Regions from separate parts of the Kocuria himachalensis genome, predicted to be linked through region 2. Evidence: predicted binding sites of a transcription regulator. Region 2 holds the regulator's gene; the other holds the start of a gene.
What was found. The regulator HrcA, encoded in region 2, represses chaperone genes, less so after heat shock. The targets are predictions, from matches to a motif close to TTNGCACTCGNNNNNNNCGAGTGCNAA.
Positions count from the first base shown of each region.

Region 1: groES (co-chaperone GroES) is a predicted target of HrcA. The motif match lies at 10,246-10,272, and genes of this name have one in related genera.

Region 1 covers NZ_BAAGPL010000005.1:199,640-211,116, forward strand. Annotated here, with positions in the region: gene guaB (IMP dehydrogenase) at 1-1,178, opposite strand, end outside; gene ACYVM4_RS04350 (acyltransferase family protein) at 1,257-3,356, opposite strand; gene ACYVM4_RS04355 (acyltransferase family protein) at 3,696-5,798, opposite strand; gene ACYVM4_RS04360 (acyltransferase family protein) at 5,795-7,864, opposite strand; gene groL (chaperonin GroEL) at 8,023-9,624, opposite strand; gene groES (co-chaperone GroES) at 9,784-10,080, opposite strand; gene ACYVM4_RS04375 (siderophore ABC transporter substrate-binding protein) at 10,512-11,477, shown strand, end outside.
Region 2 covers NZ_BAAGPL010000008.1:37,877-47,273, forward strand. Annotated here, with positions in the region: gene lepA (translation elongation factor 4) at 1-1,810, shown strand, start outside; gene hemW (radical SAM family heme chaperone HemW) at 1,810-3,054, shown strand; gene ACYVM4_RS05695 (DUF4870 domain-containing protein) at 3,162-3,626, opposite strand; gene ACYVM4_RS05700 (DUF3097 domain-containing protein) at 3,783-4,646, opposite strand; gene hrcA (heat-inducible transcriptional repressor HrcA) at 4,822-5,829, shown strand; gene dnaJ (molecular chaperone DnaJ) at 5,902-7,053, shown strand; gene ACYVM4_RS05715 (16S rRNA (uracil(1498)-N(3))-methyltransferase) at 7,050-7,829, shown strand; gene ACYVM4_RS05720 (GerMN domain-containing protein) at 7,846-8,772, opposite strand; gene ACYVM4_RS05725 (PhoH family protein) at 9,062-9,397, shown strand, end outside.

The DNA of each region.
Region 1 (11,477 bases), on a different contig from region 2:
TTGACGAAGATCAGCTCGCCCGGCGACTCGTCGCAGCCGGCGAGCAGGGACCCGACCATCACGGAGTCCGCGCCGGCCACGAGTGCCTTGCCGATGTCGCCGGAGTACTGCAGGCCGCCGTCGGCGATCAGGGGCACGCCCGCCGGGATCGCCGCCTTCGCCGCCTCGTTGACGGCGGTGATCTGGGGGACGCCCACGCCGGCGATGATGCGGGTGGTGCAGATCGAGCCGGGGCCCACGCCCACCTTCACGGCGTCCGCGCCGGCGTCGACGATGGCCTGTGCGCCGTGGCGGGTGGCCGCCTGCCCGCCGATGACGTCGACGTGCGCGGCGGCGGTCTCCGCCTTGAGCCGGGCGATCATGTCCAGCACGCCCTGGGAGTGCCCGTTGGCGGTGTCGATGAACAGGGCGTCCACGCCGGCCTCGACGAGGGTCATGGCCCGCTCGAAGCCGTCGCCGAAGAAGCCGACGGCGGCGCCGACGCGCAGCCGGCCCTCGTCGTCCTTGGTGGCGTGGGGGTACTGCTCGGCCTTGGTGAAGTCCTTGATCGTGATCAGGCCCGTGAGCCGGCCGTCGTCGTCGACGAGCGGCAGCTTCTCGATCTTGTTGGTCGCCAGCAGCTGGTGGGCGTCGTCCTTCGCCATCCCGACCTTGCCGGTGATCAGCGGCATCGGCGTCATGATCTCGTGCACCCGTCGCCGCGGGAACTCGCTCTCCGGCAGGTACCGGGTGTCGCGGTTGGTGATGATGCCCAGCAGCTTCTGCTCGGCGTCCACGACGGGCAGGCCGGACACCCGGTAGTAGCCGCAGAGCCGGTCCAGCTCCTCGAGGGTCGCCTCCGGGGAGATGGTCACGGGGTCGGTGATCATCCCGGACTCGCTGCGCTTCACCCGGTCCACGTGCTCGGCCTGGTCCTGGATCGAGAGGTTGCGGTGGATCACCCCGATGCCGCCCTGGCGGGCCATCGCGATCGCCATCGAGGACTCGGTGACGGTGTCCATGGCGGCGGACAGCAACGGAACCTCCAGGCTGATGCGCCGGGACAGGCGGGTGCGCGTCGACGCCTCGGACGGGATGACGTCCGTGTTGCCGGGCAGCAGCAGGACGTCGTCGTAGGTCAGGCCGGTGAACCCGAAGGGGTCCTCGGACAGGGCGGTGGGGACGGCGGTATCCGACACGGTGGGGCCTTTCAGCTTCGAGGGAGTCGCACCCATTCTACGGGCCGGGCCCCGGCCGGCGGACGGCTGTGGCCGCTCTCACGACCCGACGGGGAACCCGGCCCCGTCCGCGAGCAGGGCCTCCTCGACCCGTTCCGCGAACAGGGGCGCCAGGGTCCGGACGTACTCGACGGTGAGGTGGTTGTTGTCCCAGTACGTGAACACGTTGCCGACGACCGGGGCGCAGGTGCCGTCCGGGCAGATGAGGTCTCCCATGTCGACCATCGTGACCCGCGGCAGCTCGGCCACCGGGGCCAGCGGGCTGTCCGGGCCCAGGATCACGTGGGAGGCGGTGCACTCGGCGGCGTCGGCCCCGTGGTCCGCGGCGCAGCGTGCGGGGACGAAGTCGAACCGGGCGTTGTCACGCAGCCCGACCACCTGGATGCCGCGCTCCGCCAGCCCGCGGATGCGCTGCTCCATCCCGGGGGTGAACTGCTCCTGGTCCTCGTCCGTGCTGCGGGTGCCCTGCACCAGCACCAGGTCCGGGCCCACGGCCTCCACCACGGGGTCGGTGCCCTCGAGCCAGCGGGCGCACGCCTCGTGGTCGGCCACCTGCTCCTCCGGCAGGGCGTACAGGCAGTTGCCGCGGATGTAGGTGACCACGCGCCAGTCGTTGCGCTCGGCCAGGAGCTCGACGGCCGGGATCCACTGGTGCACGTGGCTGTTGCCGATGACCAGCATCGTGGCGGAGGGCTCGGGGTTCGGGACGGTGTCGAAGCACCACTGCTGGAAGCGCTCGTCGATCCCCGTGCCGGGCGGGCAGGGCTCGCCGAGCGACGGCTTGGCGTACGGCTCCCCGGTGATCACGGGGATGGTCTCGGCGTCCGGGTCGCCCTGGTACCGGAAGCCCGGCAGCAGGGCGGCCGCCCCGGGGTTGTTGCGGTCGGCGGCGGCGGAGATCTCGAGGGCCCGCCGCTCCTCGGCCACCCGGGCCGCGGTCACGGGGACCGCGACCGCCGCGAGGCACACGACGATCACGGCGGCCAGCCGCAGCCGGCTCCGCTCGGGCCAGGCCCAGCGCTTGAGCGGGTCCTCGACCAGCCGGGTGACGAGCACCGCGAGCACCAGGCAGACCAGGACGATGGCCGCTCCGGAGCGGGGACCGGCCATGGGCCGGTCGCGCAGCACGAGGTAGGTGATCAGCACCGGCCAGTGGATGAGGTAGAGGGCGTAGGCGGAGTCCCCCAGCCGCACCAGGGGCGCCGAGGCGAGGATCCGGTCCAGGCCGAAGCGCGACCCGGACTGCCCGGCCACGATGATCGCCGCCGCCGAGAGCAGCGGCCACAGCGCGATCCACCCGGGGAACGCCCCCTGCACGTCGACGAGCACGCCCACCGAGACCATGCTCAGCAGCCCGGCCCAGCCGAGTGCCACGCGCCCCCTGCGGCCGGGCCGGATCCAGGGCACGGCCAGGGCCAGCAGCGATCCGAGGGCGAACTCCCACAGCCGGGTGCGGGTGTCGAAGTAGGCGAACTCCTGCTGCGCCGCCGTGCTGTGCACCGACCACGCCAAGGAGGCCGCGAAGACCAGCCCGAAGATCACCGCCAGCACCGGCACGGGGCTCCACCGGGTCCTCCGCGCGATCAGCCACGCCGCCCCGAACACCAGCGGCCACAGCAGGAACACCTGTCCCTGCACGGACAGGGACCAGAAGTGCTGGAACGGCGACGCGGTCGAGTGGTCGGCGGCGTAGTAGTCGACGGCGCTCAGCGCCAGCGCCCAGTTCTCCGCGTAGAACACCGAGGCCAGCGCCTCGGAGCGCCACTGCCCGGCGTCGTAGCCCGGGTAGAACAGCTCCACCAGCACCAGGGTGGCCAGGATGGTGAGCACCGCCAGGGGCAGCAGCCGCTTGAACACGTGCAGCCAGTACCGTCCCAGCGCCAGGGGCCGTCCCGCCTCGAGCTTGCGCACGAAGGACAGGGTCAGGAAGAACGCCGAGATCAGCAGGAAGACGTCCACGCCGCCGGAGACCCGGCCGAGGAAGACGTGGTAGACCACCACGAGCAGCACCGCCACCGCCCGCAGCCCCTGCACCTCGGGGCGGAACCCGGAGTACCGGCCTCCCCGCCGCTGCGCCGCGTCCTCGCCTGCGGAGGTCCCGGTGGACGGTTGCGGAGCGGTGGCGTGCACGGTGGCCACGGGGCACCTCCAGGGGGGAGCGTCCCCGGCGCGGCCGCGGGGCGGCGCCGGGAGGGGGGAACGGGGGGAGGACGAACGGAGGGGGAAGAACGAGGGGGACAACGAGGGGGAAGAACGAGGGGCGGGGCCGGGGGAAGGCCCGTCGTGACCTTATCGCACGACCGGCGCGGCGCGGGGCACCCGCCCACGGGGCGCCGTGCTGCGGCGCCGAGGCACGGGGCGCCGTGCTGCGGCGCCGAGGCAGGGGGCGTCCCGGCGCGGACGGCGCCGCACGGCACGGCTGCACGGCGGCGCGGGGCGGTGCCCACGGCGGGTCCCGGCGCCGCGGCCGGGTGCTGGTCAGGGCCGGAGGCCGTCCGTGCTGAGGGCCTCCCGGAACCGCTCGCCGAAGACCGGGGCGGCGCTCTGCGAGTACACCCGGCTGAGGTGGTCGTCGTCCCAGTACACGTAGACGTTGCCGACGACCGGCGGGCACTGCCCCGCCGGGCAGATCAGGTCGGTGAGGTCCAGGGTCGAGTAGAGCGGCAGCTCGCGGGCGAGCGGCAGCGCGGGATCGGGCGTGCCCACCATGGGGTGCGTGAAGGTGCACCGGGGGTCGTCCTCCCCGTTCAGCACTGCGCACTCGGCCGGCGCCTCCGGGAAGCGGGGGGTGTCGCGGATCCCGACGACGGGGATCCCGCGGTCGGTGAGCTCGCGGATCCGCTGCTCCAGGCCGGGCCGGAGGAACTCCCTCTCCTGGTCCGTGAACGTCGACTGGACCACGACGAGGTCGGGGTCGGCCGTGCCGATCATCTGCTCGGCGCCCTCGAACCAGGCCCGGCAGCTCTCCGAGCCCGGCTGGTCCTCGGCGGCGGCGTAGAAGCAGCCCGGCTGGATCCAGGTCAGCACCCGCCACCGCTCGGCCTCCGCGAGGGGCCGCAGCGCGGGGAGCCAGTGCTGCAGGTGGCTGTTGCCGAGCACGAGCACCGTCCGCTCGGGGGCCGCCTGCGCGACGCTCTCGTGGCAGAAGCGGCGGAGCTCCTCCGGCAGGGCGAGGTCCTCGGGGCAGGCCTCGCCGAGGGAGGCGGGCTGTCTCGGCAGGTCCTCCGGCAGGGGCAGGGTCGGGGCGTCCGGGTCGCCGCGGAACTCGAAGCCGGGCTCGAGGACGGCGGCCCCGGGGTTGTTGCGGACGGCCTCGGACTGGATCCGGTCGGCACGCCGGTCCTCCACGTGCTGCCAGGCGAGCACGGGAGCGGCGACCAGGGCGAGGCAGAGCACCACGACCCCGGCGAGGCGCCGCTTGTTCCGCTCCGGCCACGCCCAGGCCTTGAACCGGTCCTCGACCAGCCGGGTGGCCAGCACCGCGAGCACCAGGGACACGAGGATGATCACCACCCCGGAGCGGGGCCCGGCCATGGGCCGGTCGCGCAGCACGAGGTAGGTGATCAGCACCGGCCAGTGGATGAGGTAGAGGGCGTAGGCGGAGTCCCCCAGCCGCACCAGGGGCGCCGAGGCGAGGATCCGGTCCAGCCCGAACGGGGACCCGGTCCGGCCGGCCACGATGATCGCGGCCGCCGAGAGCAGCGGCCACAGCGCGATCCACCCGGGGAACGCCCCCTGCACGTCGACGAGCACGCCCACCGAGACCATGCTGGCCAGCCCCAGCCAGCCCAGGGCCACTCGGGCGGTCCGCGGCGGCCTCAGGTACGGCAGGGCGAGGGCGAGCAGCGATCCGAGGGCGAACTCCCACAGCCGGGTGCGGGTGTCGAAGTAGGCGAACTCCTGCTGCGCCGCCGTGCTGTGCACCGACCACGCCAGGGAGGCCAGGAACACGGCGCCGAACATCGCGACCAGGACGGGGACGGGCCGGAGGGTCCCCCGCCGCGTGAGGAGCCAGGTGGCGGCGAAGATCAGCGGCCACAGCAGGAACACCTGTCCCTGCACGGACAGGGACCAGAAGTGCTGGAACGGCGACGCGGTCGAGTGGTCGGCGGCGTAGTAGTCGACGGCGCTCAGCGCCAGCGCCCAGTTCTCCGCGTAGAACACCGAGGCCAGCGCCTCGGACCGCCACTGCCCGGCGTCGGAGCCGGGGTAGACGGCGGCCACCAGGACGAGGGTGCCGAGGATGGTGAGCACCGCCAGGGGCAGCAGCCGCTTGAACACGTGCAGCCAGTACCGTCCCAGCGCCAGCGGGCGCCCCGCCTCGAGCTTGCGCACGAAGGACAGAGTCAGGAAGAACGCCGAGATCAGCAGGAAGACGTCCACGCCGCCGGAGACCCGGCCGAGGAAGACGTGGTAGACCACCACGAGCAGCACCGCGACGAACCGCAGCCCCTGCACCTCGGGGCGGAACCCGGAGTACCGGGCCACCCGCCGGGCCGTGGCCGCATCGACGCCTCCGGGGCCGTCCGCGGACGGGGCCCCCGGCCCCGGACGCGGGGCACCGGCCTGCACCGTGCTCACGAGGGCACCTCCTGGAGCAGCGTGCCGGGGAGCCGCGTCTCGAGGGCCGGCGCCATCGTCCGCGCGTAGGTCCACGTGAGGTGGTGCGGGTCGAAGAAGACGTGCACGTTGCCCACCACGGGGCGGCACAGTCCCTCCGGGCAGATGAGGTCGGTGAGGTCGAGCGAGGCGAAGCCGTTCCGGTCCTGGAGGGCGTCGGCCGGGTTGACGGGGGCCAGGACCTGCTCGACGGGGACGCGGCACTGCTCGGCGTCCTGGCCGTGGCGCTCGGCGCACTCGTAGGGGTTGAAGTCGAACCGGGGGTTGTCCCGGAAGCCGACGACGTCGATGCCCTGGCCCGTGAGGCGGTCGACCAGTTCCGGGAACCCGCCGACCAGGGCCTCGGCGGGGCCGTCCATCCGGGCCGCGTAGGTCGAGGTCGTCATGACCGCGTCCGGCGCGAGCCGCTCCACGTACTCGATCGCCGCGTCGTTGCCCGCGTGGCACGCGTCCCCCTCCGGGCGCACCGCGAAGGCGCAGCCCGGCTGCAGCACGGCGACGAGCTGCCAGTTGCGCTCCTCCGCGAGGGGGATCACCGCGCCCATGAACTGCTCCATGTGGGAGTTGCCGACCACCGCGATCGTGCGCTCGGGATCCGGCAGGGCCGGGCTCTGGCGGCAGTACTGCTCGAGGACCTCCTGCTCGGGGGCGAACGCCCCGGAGCAGGGCTCGGGCAGTCCCACCCACTCGTCGCCCAGCGCGGAGGCCAGGGGCAGGGTCGGGGCGTCCGGGTCGCCCCGGAACTCGAAGCCCGGCTCCAGCACCGCGGCCCCCGGATTGTTGCGGGCGGCCTGCTCCGCCAGCACCGCCGCCCGCCGCGCGTCGGCCTGCTGCCACACCAGCACCGGCACCGCGACCAGCGCCAGGCTCACCGCCACGGACACCGCCAGCCGCCGCTTGTCCCGCTCGGGCCACGCCCACCGCTGGAACGGGCGCTCCACCAGCTTCGTGGCGGCCACCGCCAGCACCAGGGAGACCAGGATGATCACGACCCCCGACCGCGGACCGGCCACCGGCCGGTCCCGCAGCACCAGGTAGGTGATCAGCAGCGGCCAGTGCACCAGGTACAGCGCGTACGAGGCGTCCCCCAGCCGCACCAGCGGCCGGGAGGCCAGGAGCCGGTCCAGGCCGAACGGGGAGCCGGACTGTCCGGCGACGATGACCGCCGCCGCCGAGAGCAGCGGCCACAGCGCGATCCATCCCGGGAAGGCGCCCTGCACGTCGATCAGCACCCCGACCGAGACCATGCTGGCCATCCCGGCCCAGCCCAGCGCCACGCGCATCGCCCGCGGCGGGTGCAGGTACGGCACCGCCAGAGCCAGCAGCGAGCCCAGGGCGAACTCCCACAGCCGGGCCCGGGTGTCGAAGTAGGCGAACGCCTGGTCCGTGGCGGTCGTGTGCACCGACCACGCGAGGGAGACCGCGAAGATCAGCCCGAAGCACACGGCCAGCACCGGCACCGGCCGCCACCGCCCGCTCCGGCACACCAGCCACGCCGCCCCGAACACCAGCGGCCACAGCAGGAACACCTGTCCCTGCACCGACAGGGACCAGAAGTGCTGGAACGGGGAGGCCGTGGAGTCGTCGGCCGCGTAGTAGTCCACCTGGGCCAGCGCCAGCGCCCAGTTCTCCACGTAGAACACCGAGGCCAGGGCCTCCGTGCGGACCCGGTCGATCCGCGCCTCCGGGAAGAACCACCACGCCAGCACCAGGGTGGCCAGGACGGTGAGCACCGCCAGGGGCAGCAGCCGCTTGAACACGTGCAGCCAGTACCGTCCCAGCGCCAGCGGGCGCCCCGCCTCGAGCTTGCGCACGAAGGACAGGGTCAGGAAGAACGCCGAGATCAGCAGGAAGACGTCCACGCCCCCGGACACCCGGTCCAGGAAGACGTGGTAGACCACCACGAGCAGCACCGCGACGAACCGCAGCCCCTGCACCTCGGGGCGGAACCCGGCGTACCGGGCCACCCGCCGGGCCGTGGCCGGCTCGACACCGGCGGGCGTGCTCTGCTCACCGAGGGTCGTCATGGGCATCTCCTGGGAACACCGTGCCGCTGGGGGCGCGGCAGTGGTCGGGCGGACCCCCGCACTCTACCGGAGGTCACGGTGCGCACCCCGGGACGGCGACGGACCCGCCCCACCGGTGGTGGGACGGGTCCGAGGGCGAGCCGGGTCGGTGCTGTCGGTCAGTGCTGGTGGCTGTGCCCGTCGTCGTCGGCGGGCTTGTCCGTCACGAGCGTCTCGGTGGTCAGCACGAGCGCCGCGATGGACGCGGCGTTCTGCAGCGCCGAGCGGGTGACCTTGACCGGGTCGATGATGCCCGCGCCGACCATCTCGACGTACTCGCCGGTGGCGGCGTCGTAGCCGTGGCCGGCCTCGAGCTCGGCCACGCGGGAGGCCACCACGGCCCCGTCCTGGCCGGCGTTCTGGGCGATCCAGTACAGCGGCTGCCGGAGGGCGCGGCGGACGATGCCGAGGGCGGTCGCGGCGTCGCCGGTGAGCCCGAGGTCGGACTCGTCGAGGACCTTCGCGGCCTGCACGAGGGCGGTGCCGCCGCCGGAGACGATGCCCTGCTCGAGGGCCGCGCGCGTCGAGGACACGGCGTCCTCGATGCGGTGCTTGCGCTCCTTCGCCTCCACCTCGGTGGCCGCGCCGACCTTGATCACGGAGACGCCGCCGGCCAGGCGGGCGAGGCGCTCCTGCAGCTTCTCGCGGTCCCACTCGGAGTCGCTGCGCTCGGCCTCGGCGCGGATCGTGGCGACCCGGTCCTCGATCTCGGCCTGGGTGCCGCCGCCGTCGACCAGGGTGGTCGTGTTCTTGGTGACCGTGACGCGGCGGGCGGTGCCCAGCTGCTCCAGCGTGACCTGGTCGAGGCTGATGCCCAGTTCGCTGGTGATGAGCTGGCCACCGGTGAGGACGGCGAGGTCCTGCAGGATCGCCTTGCGGCGGTCGCCGAAGCCGGGGGCCTTGAGGGCCACGACGTCGAGGGTGCCGCGCAATTTGTTGACCACCAGGGTGGACAGGGCCTCGCCCTCGACGTCCTCGGCGATGATGGTCAGCGGCTTCTTGGCCTGGAGGACCTTCTCCAGCACGGGCATGAGCTCCGGGACGGAGGAGATCTTGCCCTGGTACAGCAGCACCAGGGAGTTCTCCATGACCGCTTCCTGGCGCTCGGCGTCGGTCACGAAGGACGGGGACAGGTAGCCCTTGTCGAACTGCATGCCCTCGGTGACGTCGAGCTCGACCTCGGTGCTCGAGCCGTCCTCGATCGTGATGACGCCGTCCTTGCCGACGGTCTCGAAGGCCCGGGCGATGAGCTCGCCGATCGCCGGGTCCTGCGCCGAGATGGTCGCCACGTGGGCGACGTTGGCGCCCTCCACGGGGCGGGCGTTCTCGAGCAGGCGCTCGGAGACGGCCTCGACGGCCTTCTCGATGCCGCGCTTGAGGCTCAGCGGGTCGGCCCCGGCGGCCACGTTGCGCAGGCCCTCCTTGACCAGGGCCTGGGCGAGCACGGTGGCGGTGGTGGTGCCGTCGCCGGCGACGTCGTTGGTCTTGGTCGCCACCTCCTTGGCGAGCTGGGCCCCGAGGTTCTCGTACGGGTCGTCGAGCTCGACCTCGCGGGCGATGGTCACGCCGTCGTTGGTGATGGTGGGGGCGCCCCACTTCTTGTCGAGCACCACGTTGCGCCCGCGCGGGCCGAGGGTGACCTTGACGGTGTCGGCGAGCTTGTTGACGCCGTTCTCGAGGGACTTGCGGGCGGCGTCGTCGAACGCCAGCTGCTTGGCCATGGGCGAAGAGCTCCTTCTGGGGTGGCTGGGGTCGCCAGCGGATGTCGGGGATCTGGATCGGCGAAGGGTGCCCGCCGCGGGCCCGCCGGAACAGCGGGGCGTGCGGCGGGCACCCTTCGTCAGGACTGCGCGGTCTGCGCCGGGTCGGTGCGGCCCGGTCTACTTCTCGACGACGGCGAGCACGTCGCGGGCCGGGAGCACCAGGTACTCCTCGCCGTTGTACTTGACCTCGGTCCCGCCGTACTTGGAGAAGATCACGACGTCGCCCTCCTTGACGTCGACCGGGATGCGGTTGCCGGAGTCGTCGACACGACCGGGACCGACGGCCAGAACCTTGCCCTCCTGGGGCTTCTCCTTGGCGGTGTCCGGGATGACGAGACCGGACGCGGTGGTCTGCTCAGCGGCGAGCGGCTGGACGACGATGCGATCCTCGAGAGGCTTGATGGAGACCGACACGATCTCTCCTTGTCTGTAGGGGTGGAAAACGGTGGGCGACCGCGGGCGGAGCCCGCCGTCGGGCTTCGGGCCGGTCGGCGCACCGACCGCCGTCGCGGTGCCGGTCGATCGCCTGGCCCTTAGCACCCTCACCCGGAGAGTGCCAAGGCCAACTGTAGGAGGGGGCTGGCAGTCGGTCAAGGCGAGTGCCAATGGGCGGGGCGGCCGGGAACGGCGCTGAACGAATTACGTCACGCCGGTGTTCGCCAATGATTTGCCTCACGCCCGCACGACCCTCTAGGTTGAGCGGTAAGGCAACCCTTACCTCGGCCGAGCAGCGGTGCCCTCCCCGTCGTCCCCGCACACCGGTGTGCGGGTTCGTCGCGCCCACCGGACCCCGCCGGTGTCCTCCGCCCCGGAGCACGCCGGCGCCCCCTGCACGAAGGAAGACCATGAACCGCACTCTCCGACACCGCTCCACCGCCCTGCTGGCCGCCGTCTCGGCCCTGGCCCTCGCGGGCTGCTCGACCTCCGGCGCGGCGACCACCGAGGAGGGCTCGCCGAGCGCCGCCTCGGCGGAGACCGTCAGCGTGGAGCACGCGCAGGGCACCACGGACGTCCCCGTGGACCCGCAGAACGTGATCACGTTCGACCTCGGGGTCCTCGACTCGATGCAGGCGCTGGACGAGGACGTCCAGGGCCTGCCGAAGGGCGGCAGCCTGCCGGAGCAGTTCTCCGAGTACGGGTCGGACGAGTACGTCAACGCGGGGTCCATGAAGGAGCCGGACCTGGAGGCCGTCGCCGAGGCCGCCCCGGACCTGATCATCATCTCGGGGCGCACCGCCGACTTCTACGACGAGCTCGCCGAGATCGCCCCCACCGTGGACCTCTCGCTCGACCAGACCGACGCGCTGAACTCCTTCACCGACCAGTCCCGGACGCTCGGCGAGATCTTCGGCAAGGAGACCGAGGTCGAGGAGCGGCTGGCCGCCATCGAGGAGCAGGTCGAGGAGACGAAGGCCCGCACCGCCGAGGCCGGCACCGCGATGTTCGTGCTGACCAGCGCCGGCGAGGTCAACGCCTACGGCCCGAACTCGCGCTTCGGCAACATCGTCTTCGACCTGCTGGGCTTCGAGTCCGCCGCCGACGTCCAGGCCGAGGGCACCCACGGCGAGGCCGTCTCCTTCGAGGCGATCGCCGCCGCGGACCCCGACCACCTCTTCGTCCTGGACCGCGACACCGCCATCGGCCAGTCCGGCGGCGAGGCCGCCCAGCAGGTGCTCGACAACGAGCTCGTCAACGGCACCTCCGCGGCGCAGCAGGACCGGATCACCTACGTGGACAGCGCGAGCTGGTACCTGGTCGGCTTCGGCCTGGACAACTTCCCGGCCATGATCGGCGAGATCCAGGACTCCCTC
Region 2 (9,397 bases):
GTCGATCCTCCGCAACTTCTGCATCATCGCCCACATCGACCACGGGAAGTCCACGCTCGCGGACCGGATGCTGCAGGCCACCGGCGTGGTCACCACGCGCGAGATGAAGGCCCAGTACCTGGACCGGATGGACATCGAGCGCGAGCGCGGGATCACCATCAAGTCCCAGGCGGTGCGCATGCCCTGGGGCGTGGCGGGCACGGACTACGCCCTGAACATGATCGACACCCCGGGGCACGTGGACTTCACCTACGAGGTCTCCCGGTCCCTGGCCGCCTGCGAGGGCGCCCTGCTCCTGGTGGACGCCGCGCAGGGCATCGAGGCGCAGACCCTGGCGAACCTCTACCTGGCCATGGAGAACGACCTCACGATCATCCCGGTGCTCAACAAGATCGACCTGCCCGCGGCCCAGCCGGAGAAGTACGCCCGGGAGCTCGGCAACCTCATCGGCGTGGACCCCGAGGACGTGCTGCGGGTCTCCGGCAAGACCGGGGAGGGCGTCGAGGCACTGCTCGACCGGATCGTGGAGCTGGTCCCCGCCCCGCAGGGCGACGCGGACGCGCCGTCGCGGGCCATGATCTTCGACTCGGTCTACGACACCTACCGCGGCGTGGTCACCTACGTCCGCGTGGTCGACGGCCGGCTGACCCCGCGCGAGCGGATCCGGATGATGTCCACCGGCGCGCAGCACGAGCTGCTGGAGATCGGGGTCATCTCGCCCGAGCCGAAGCCCACGGAGGGACTGGGCGTGGGCGAGGTCGGCTATCTCATCACCGGGGTCAAGGACGTGCGCCAGTCCCGGGTGGGGGACACGGTGACCAACCACCAGCGGCCGGCGATGGAGGACCTGGGCGGCTACGAGGACCCCAAGCCGATGGTCTTCTCGGGGCTGTTCCCCATCGACGGCTCCGACTACCCGGTCCTGCGCGACGCCCTGGACAAGCTCCAGCTCAACGACGCCGCCCTGGTCTACGAGCCCGAGAACTCTGCGGCCCTGGGCTTCGGCTTCCGCTGCGGGTTCCTGGGACTGCTCCACCTCGAGATCGTCCGGGAGCGCCTCGAGCGCGAGTTCAACCTCGACCTGATCTCCACCGCGCCGTCCGTGAGCTACAACGTCACCCTCGAGGACCGTTCCGAGCGGATGGTCACGAACCCGTCCGAGTTCCCCGAGGGGAAGATCGCCGAGATCCGCGAGCCCATGGTCGCCGCGACGGTGCTGGCCCCGTCCGAGTTCATCGGCGCGATCATGGAGCTGTGCCAGTCCAAGCGCGGTCAGCTCAAGGGCATGGACTACCTCTCCGAGGACCGGGTGGAGCTGCGCTACCGGCTGCCCCTGGCCGAGATCGTCTTCGACTTCTTCGACCAGCTGAAGTCGCGCACCAAGGGCTACGCGTCCCTGGACTGGAAGGCCGAGGGCGAGGAGGCCGCGGACCTCGTCAAGGTGGACATCCTCCTGCAGGGCGAGCCGGTGGACGCCTTCAGCGCGATCACCCACCGGGACAAGGCGTACGCCTACGGGGTGATGATGACCGGCAAGCTGCGCGAGCTCATCCCGCGCCAGCAGTTCGAGGTCCCCATCCAGGCGGCCATCGGCTCCCGGGTGATCGCCCGCGAGAACATCCGGGCGATCCGCAAGGACGTGCTCTCCAAGTGCTACGGCGGCGACATCTCGCGCAAGCGCAAGCTGCTCGAGAAGCAGAAGGAGGGCAAGAAGCGGATGAAGATGGTGGGCCGCGTGGAGGTCCCTCAGGAGGCGTTCGTCGCGGCACTGTCCTCCGACGAGGCCGGGGCGAAGGACAAGAAGAAGTAGTGGCCCCCGCCCAGCCGGAGGGCCTGCCCGGCCCGCTCGACGGACTGCTGCCGCCCTCCGCCGCCGAGGGCTCCGCGGACCGCACGCTCAGCCTCTACGTGCACGTGCCGTTCTGCGCGGTCCGGTGCGGCTACTGCGACTTCAACACCTACACGGCCGTGGAGCTCGGGTCCGGGGTGTCCCAGGACGCCTACGCCGGCGACGCCGCGGCGGAGGTCCGCTGGGCGCGCCGGGTGCTCGAGGACTCCGGGACCGCCCCCCGCCCGCTGCACAGCGTGTTCTTCGGCGGCGGCACCCCCACCCTGCTCCCCGCCGAGGACCTCGCCGCCGTCCTGGTGCAGGCCCGGGAGAGCTTCGGGCTCGCCGCGGGCGCCGAGGTGACCACCGAGGCCAATCCGGACTCCGTGACGCCCGAGTCCCTGGCGGTGCTGGCGTCGGCGGGGGTGACCCGGGTGTCCTTCGGGATGCAGTCCGCCGTCCCGCACGTGCTCGCCGTCCTGGACCGCACGCACGACCCCGACAACGTGCCGCGCGCGGTCCGGTGGGCCCGCGAGGCGGGCCTGGGCGTCAGCGTGGACCTGATCTACGGCACCCCGGGGGAGTCCCTGGCCGACTGGGAGCACTCGGTGCGCACGGCCGTGGGCTACGCGCCCGACCACGTCTCCGCGTACTCGCTGATCATCGAGGACGGGACGAAGCTCGCGGCGCGGATGCGGCGCGGGGAGGTCCCGCCGATCGACGAGGACGACCAGGCCGACAAGTACGAGCTCGCGGACCGGGTGCTCGCGGAGGCCGGCTTCGAGTGGTACGAGGTGAGCAACTGGGCCCGGCCCGCCGGCGGCGCGGACGCCGGGGCCCACCGCAGCCGGCACAACCTCGCGTACTGGCGCAACCAGGACTGGTGGGGGATCGGGCCCGGGGCGCACTCGCACGTGGGGGGGACGCGCTGGTGGAACCTCAAGCACCCCGTGCCCTACACGAACCGGGTGCGCGCGCGGCAGTCGCCCGCGGCCGGGCGCGAGATCCTCGACGCGGGGACCCGGCACCTCGAGCGCGTGATGCTCGAGGCCCGGATCCGGGACGGACTGCCCACGGCCGCCCTGGCCGAGGACGGGCGTGCGGCGGTGGCCGGGCTGATCGCCGACGGTCTGGTGGAGCCCGCGGCGGCGCTGCGCGGCACGGTGGTGCTGACGCTGCGGGGCCGGCTCCTGGGCGACGCCGTGGTGCGGCGGCTGCTCACCTGACGAAGGCATCCCGTCGGGAGAGCCGGTTCGAGGACCGGCCGCCCCGGTCACGACCGCCTGCGCGAGGACCGGGCGCCCCGGCCGGGGCGCCCCAGCGGGGCAAGGTGTTAGCCGCGCGCGGCGCGCTCGCGGGACCGCTCGCGGAGGCGGTCGGCCAGCCGGTCGTAGAGCCGGGTGTTGAAGCGGTACAGGTGCGGCTCGCCGCCGTTGACCCGGACGCCGCCGATGAGGGAGCCGACCGCGAGCAGCAGCCACGCGGCGGCCGCGGCGAGCGCGAAGAACCACCCGATGAACGGCACCGGCGCGAGCAGGATCCCGGCCACCACCACGAGAGTCGGCAGCAGAGTGAAGTTCATGGCCTCCCTCGACTCCTGCTCGGTGAACGGGCCGCGCCCGCGGAAGACGCGGTGGACGAGGAACGAGGGGAGGAAGCCGACGACGCCGCCGAAGTGCGCCAGGGTCGCCCACTGGTGGTCCTCGGAGACGGTCAGCGGCTGGGCCACGGGGGAGAGGCCCTCGAACGGGGCCCCGGCGTTGTCGCGGCTCGATCGGGGGTCGGTCTGCACGGGCACGGATGTCCTTCGGCGGTGGGACCGCGGCGGGGCCGCGGACGGTGGGTGGGACACGACCATCCTACCGACCGGTCCGGACAGCCGGGGATCGAGCCCGCGCACGTGTGCCTTTGTGACGCCCCGCGGCCGGGCCCCGTGCACGGGGAGGGAACCGGGTCAGGCCCCGGGCGCGGTGAGGAAGTCGATGAGCTCCTCCACCCGGCCCAGCAGGGACGGCTCGAGATCGGCGTAGCTGTCCACGCGGGAGAGGATGTGCTGCCAGGCCCGTCCCAGGTCGCCGGGGGTGCGGTGCGGCCACCCGAGGGCGGCGGCGGTGCCGGTCTTCCAGTCGGTGCCCCGCGGGACCACGGGCCAGCCGTCGATGCCCAGCGTGCGCGGCTTGACCGCCTGCCAGATGTCGACGTAGGGGTGGCCCAGCACCAGGACGTTGCCCGCGGCGCCGGGCAGGCGCATGGTCTCCGCGGCGATCCTGGACTCCTTGGAACCGGCCACGAGGTGGTCGACGAGGACGCCGAGCCGCCGCCCGGGGCCCGGCCCGAACTCCCGCACGGCGGCGGGCAGGTCGTCGATGCCGTGCAGCGGCTCCACCACGATGCCCTCGACCGCCAGGTCGTGCCCCCAGACCTTGGCCACCAGCTCGGCGTCGTGGTAGCCCTCGACCCACACGCGGGAGGCCTTCGCGGTGCTCGCGCGCAACCCCTCGACGGCCACGGATCCCGAGCGCGTGCGGGAGGGCTTCTTCGCGGCGGGGGCCCGGCGGGGCTCGACGACGACCACGGGATCGCCCTCGAGCAGGAAGCCCGGACCCAGGGGGAACGCCTTGACCCGCCCTCTCCGGTCCTCGAGGCCCATCACGCGCATGCCGCCGATGGTCTCCAGGGACACGACGGCGCCGACCCAGCCGGTCGTGACGTCCTCCAGCAGCATCCCCGGGGCGACCGGGACCTCCGCGGAGACCGGCCGGCGGCGGGCGAGGGCGTCGTCGTCGAGGCTGCGCGGCCCCCAGCCGTGGTCGCTCATGGTCGTCCTCCCGGGTCGCGGTGCCGCGCGTCCGGCGCGGATCAGCCGGAAGCGTACCAAACCGCGGGCGGCGGACCGGCCGTCGGACACGGGGGCTACACTGGACGGCGTTAGCACTGTGCCCGCCCGAGTGCCAGGACGGGTCGGGGGCGAGGACGAACCGGGGAGGAGCGACGTGAACCATCCGAGACGACTGCAGATCCTGCAGGCCATCGTGGAGGACTACGTGCACTTCCGCGAGCCCGTGGGCTCCAAGGCCCTCGTGGACCGGCACCGGCTCGGCGTCTCCTCGGCCACCGTGCGCAACGACATGGCCGCGCTCGAGGAGGAGGGCCTGATCACGGCCCCCCACACGAGCTCGGGCCGGATCCCCACGGACAAGGGCTACCGCACGTTCGTCGACCAGATCGCGGCCGTCAAGCCGCTCTCGGGCCCGGAACGACGGGCCATCCAGCGGCTGCTCGACGACGCCGCCGACATCGACGACGTCATGGAGCGCACCGTGCGGCTGCTCGCGCAGCTCACCCAGCAGGTCGCGGTCGTGCAGTACCCGCACGCCTCCGGCGTGACCGTGCGCCACGTCGAGGTCGTGGACCTCGGGGCCGGCCGGGTGCTCGTGGTGCTCATCCCCACCAACGGCCGGGTGGCCCAGCGCGTCGCCGTGCTGCGGGCGCCTCTCGAGGATTCCCAGTTGCTCGAGCTGCGCGCCCGGGTGCTGGCGGCCGTGGTCGGGCGCTCCCTGACCGCGGTGCCGGACGCCCTCGCGGTGATGGCGGCAGGCACCGCCCCGCCGCTGCAACCGGCCGCCGCCGCCGTGGGGGAGGCCGTCGGCGCCCTCGCGGCCGGGGGAGCCGAGCACCGGATGGTCATGGCGGGCACCGCCAACCTCGCCCGCTCCACCGGGGACTTCCACCTGAGCATCGGCCCGGTCCTCGAGGCCCTCGAGGAGCAGGTGGTGATGCTCCGGCTGCTGTCCGAGATGGAGCAGGACGCCCGCGGGGTCGCCGTGCGGATCGGCACGGAGAACGCCGAGGGCCCCCTGTCCGAGGCCGCCGTCGTCGCCACCGGCTACGGGCCGCAGTCGAAGGTGGGGGTCGTGGGCCCCATGCGCATGGACTACCCGTCCACGATGGCCGCCGTGCGCGCCGTCGCCCGCTACCTCTCCCGTATCCTCGGGGGCTGAGCCCCCGCGGGCCCCGTTCCCCGGGGCCCTCCAGCGAAACCCACCACAGACCTCTCGACAGAACGGACCACGGTGAGCGATCACTACGAGACCCTGGGCGTGTCCCGGGACGCCAGCCAGGAAGAGATCAAGAAGGCCTACCGCAAGAAGGCCCGCCGGCTGCACCCCGACGTCAACTCCGGCCCCGAGGCCGCCGAGGACTTCAAGCGCCTCTCGCACGCCAACGACGTCCTCTCCGACCCGGAGAAGCGGCGTGTCTACGACGCGACCGGCAACGAGAACGGCACCGACACCGGCTTCGGCGGAGGCTTCCCCGGCACGGGCTTCGGCTTCGCCGACATCTTCGACACGTTCTTCCAGGGCGCCGGCGGCGCCGGCTCCGGCCGGCGCGGCCCCGCGTCCCGCACGCGCCAGGGCCAGGACGCCCTGATCAACGTCCGGGTCTCCCTCAGGGACGCGGTCTTCGGCACGGAGAAGAAGATCACGGTGGACACGGCCGTGGTCTGCCCCACCTGCGGCGGCACGTGCTGCCAGGCGGGCACCCAGCCCGAGACCTGCGACGTCTGCCACGGATCCGGCCAGGTGCAGCGCCAGGTCCAGTCGATCCTCGGCACCGTGGTCACGGCGGCGCCGTGCGCCACCTGCCAGGGCTTCGGCACCGTCATCAAGCACCCGTGCCACGAGTGCTACGGCGAGGGCCGCGTGCGCGACCGCCGCCCGCTGACCGTCAAGATCCCCGCCGGCGTCTCGACCGGCAACCGCATCCGCCTCTCGGGGCAGGGCGAGGCCGGCACCGCCGGCGGGCCGAACGGCGACCTCTACGTCGAGCTCAAGGTCGACCCCGACCCCACGTTCGAGCGCCAGGGCGACGACCTGCACGCCCGCGTCCGGGTGCCCATGACCTCCGCGGCCCTCGGCACCACCGTGACCCTCGAGACCTTCGACGGCGAGCGCGAGGTGCCCGTGGGCCCCGGCACGCAGACCGGCCACACCGTGACCCTGCACGAGCTCGGGGCCACCCGGCTGCGCGGCGGCGGCCGGGGCGAGCTGTTCGTCCACCTCGAGGTCGAGACCCCCACGGCTCTCGACGACGAACAGCGCGAGCTGCTCGAGCAGCTGTCCCGGCTGCGCGGCGAGGACCAGTCCACCGGCACCACCCTGAACTCCCCGGCCGGCTCCGGCGGCTTCTTCTCCCGGCTCAAGGACAGGTTCTCCGACCTGTGAGCCTGCCGGTCTTCAAGGTCGAGCCGGGCCGGCTCACCGGCCTCGGCCCCGGGGCGGCGCTCACCGTCACCGGCCCGGAGGCCCGGCACGCCGTCGCCGTGCGCCGTCTCGCGCCCGGTGAGCGCCTCGAGCTCGTCGACGGCGCAGGCACCCGGGCCACCGGGGAGCTGCGCACGGGGGACCGGGACAGCATGGAGGTCGGCATCGTCTCGGTGACCACCGAGCCCGCCCGCACCCCCCGGCTCCTCCTCGCCCAGGCCCTCGCGAAGGGCGAGCGGGACCTGCTGGCCGTGGAGACGGCCACCGAGCTGGGCGTCGACGCGGTGGTGCCCTGGCAGGCCGACCGCTCGATCGTGCGGTGGAAGAAGGAGCGGGCCGCCAAGAGCCACGAGAAGTGGGTGCACACCGTCGCGGCCGCCGCGAAGCAGTCCCGGCGGGCGGCCTGGCCCGAGGTGCTGCCCCTGTGCACCACCCGCGAGCTCGCCCGCCTGCTCGGGGAGCCGGGGACCCGGGGCCTGGTCCTGCACGAGGAGGCGCGCGACTCCCTCGCCGACATGCCGGGCGCCGCCGGCGACCCCTGGGCGGGCGTCGAGCGGATCGTCCTGGTCGTGGGTCCCGAGGGGGGCATCGCACCCACGGAGCTCGAGGCAATGGCCGGAGCGGGGGCCGGCGCCGTGCGGCTCGGTCCGGAGGTGCTGCGCAGCTCCACGGCCGGCCCGGCCGCGCTGGCGGTGCTCAGCGCCGCCCTGGGCCGCTGGGCCGCCGGGTCCCGCTGAGCCCGGCGCGGCCGGTTCAGCCGGCGACGACCTCCACGTCCTTGTCGTCGCGCACGGTCCCGCCCTCGGCGTCCCGGCCGACGACCGTCACCACGTAGTCGCCCGGCTCCAGCTCGAGCTCGGCCCGGAACCCGACGGTCCCGTCGCCCCGCGGGACCACGGCCGCCGCGCCGCTCGAGACGTGCTGCCCGTCCGGTCCGGCCACGGTCCATCGGCAGCCCCGGACGCCGTCCAGTGCCCGTCCCGAGAAGGTCAGGGTCCCCTCGGACCGCTCGTCCTGCCGCGGTTCGTCGAGCCAGATCGGCGCCGCCATCCCCTCGTCGGGCCGGAGGGGGCCGTCGAGGCGCACGGACCCGAAGACCTCCTCGTCGGGCCGGCCGTCCACGAGCACCACCACCTCGGCCTCCGAGCCCTTGGGCAGCAGGCCCGCCGTAGCCGCCGTGGCGGTGACCGTGTGCGCGAGCTGCTGGAGGGCCAGCCGCACCTCGCGGTCGTCCAGGTCCGGGCGGAAGGCCTCGGACGGCAGGTCCACGGTGATGGTCCCTCCGGGGGACGTCGAGGCGCCCACCCGGTCCACCGGGGACCACAGGGTCCGGTAGTCCGGGTCCGCGGGGGTCGCCCCGGTCATCAGCGCCGCCGCCGCCGCGATGGGGTCCACGGCCGCGGCCGCCTCGGAGGCGTCCCGGAACTCCCGGAACAGCCGCTCCTCCCCGTTCGCGCGGCCCACCCAGTAGACGGGCAGCTTCGTGGTGGCCACCCGGCCGTCGGCGGTGCTCGCCGTGGTCGACGGGGCCGGCGCCGTGCCCGGCGTGGTGACCGTGCCGTCGAGGGCAGGCTCCGGACCGGTGCCGCACGCGCCGAGGACGAGGACGCCCACGGCGGTCAGCGCGAGCACGGGGAACCGGCCGCGGGCGGGCTCGGGCCGGGAACGGGCAGTGGCCATGGGGGGACGCGCACCTCGGCTTTCCGGGATCGGACGGGGGGCGGTGCCGGCACTGGGGGAGGCCGCACCTGTCCCCCTGCCGGAGGACCGGACCATTCCAGCACAGCGGCCGGGGGCGTCCCCAGCCGAGGAGCCCCGGTGGCCGTGACCGATACCAAATCGGAATGTGCGCCCGGCGACCGCCGGTGCCGGTACCGCGCGGTACCCTGGAGGGAGGACGAGTCCCGTCCGCCGCCCCTTCCCCGGCGACCCACGAGAGAGCGAGAGCACGGCCCGCGCGGCCGGACCCATGACTGAGACGCTGCCCGGCACCACGCACCCCCTGACGGCCCGCACCGTCATCACCTTCCCCGACCGCGAGACGATGGTCCGGTGCCTCGGCTCCGGGGACGACACCCTGCGCCAGGTGGAGACGGCGTTCCCGGGCCTCACGACCAGCCCGCGGGGTCTCGAGCTCGGCATCGAGGGCCCGAGCGGGCCCGTGCAGATCGTCGCCACCCTCTTCGACGAGCTGAAGGTCCTGGCCGGCCGCGAGACCGCGGTCACCCCCCAGGTGATCACCCAGCTGCTCGAGCTGATCGGCCGGGACCTCACCGCCCGTCCCAGCGGCGCCCTGACCCAGAAC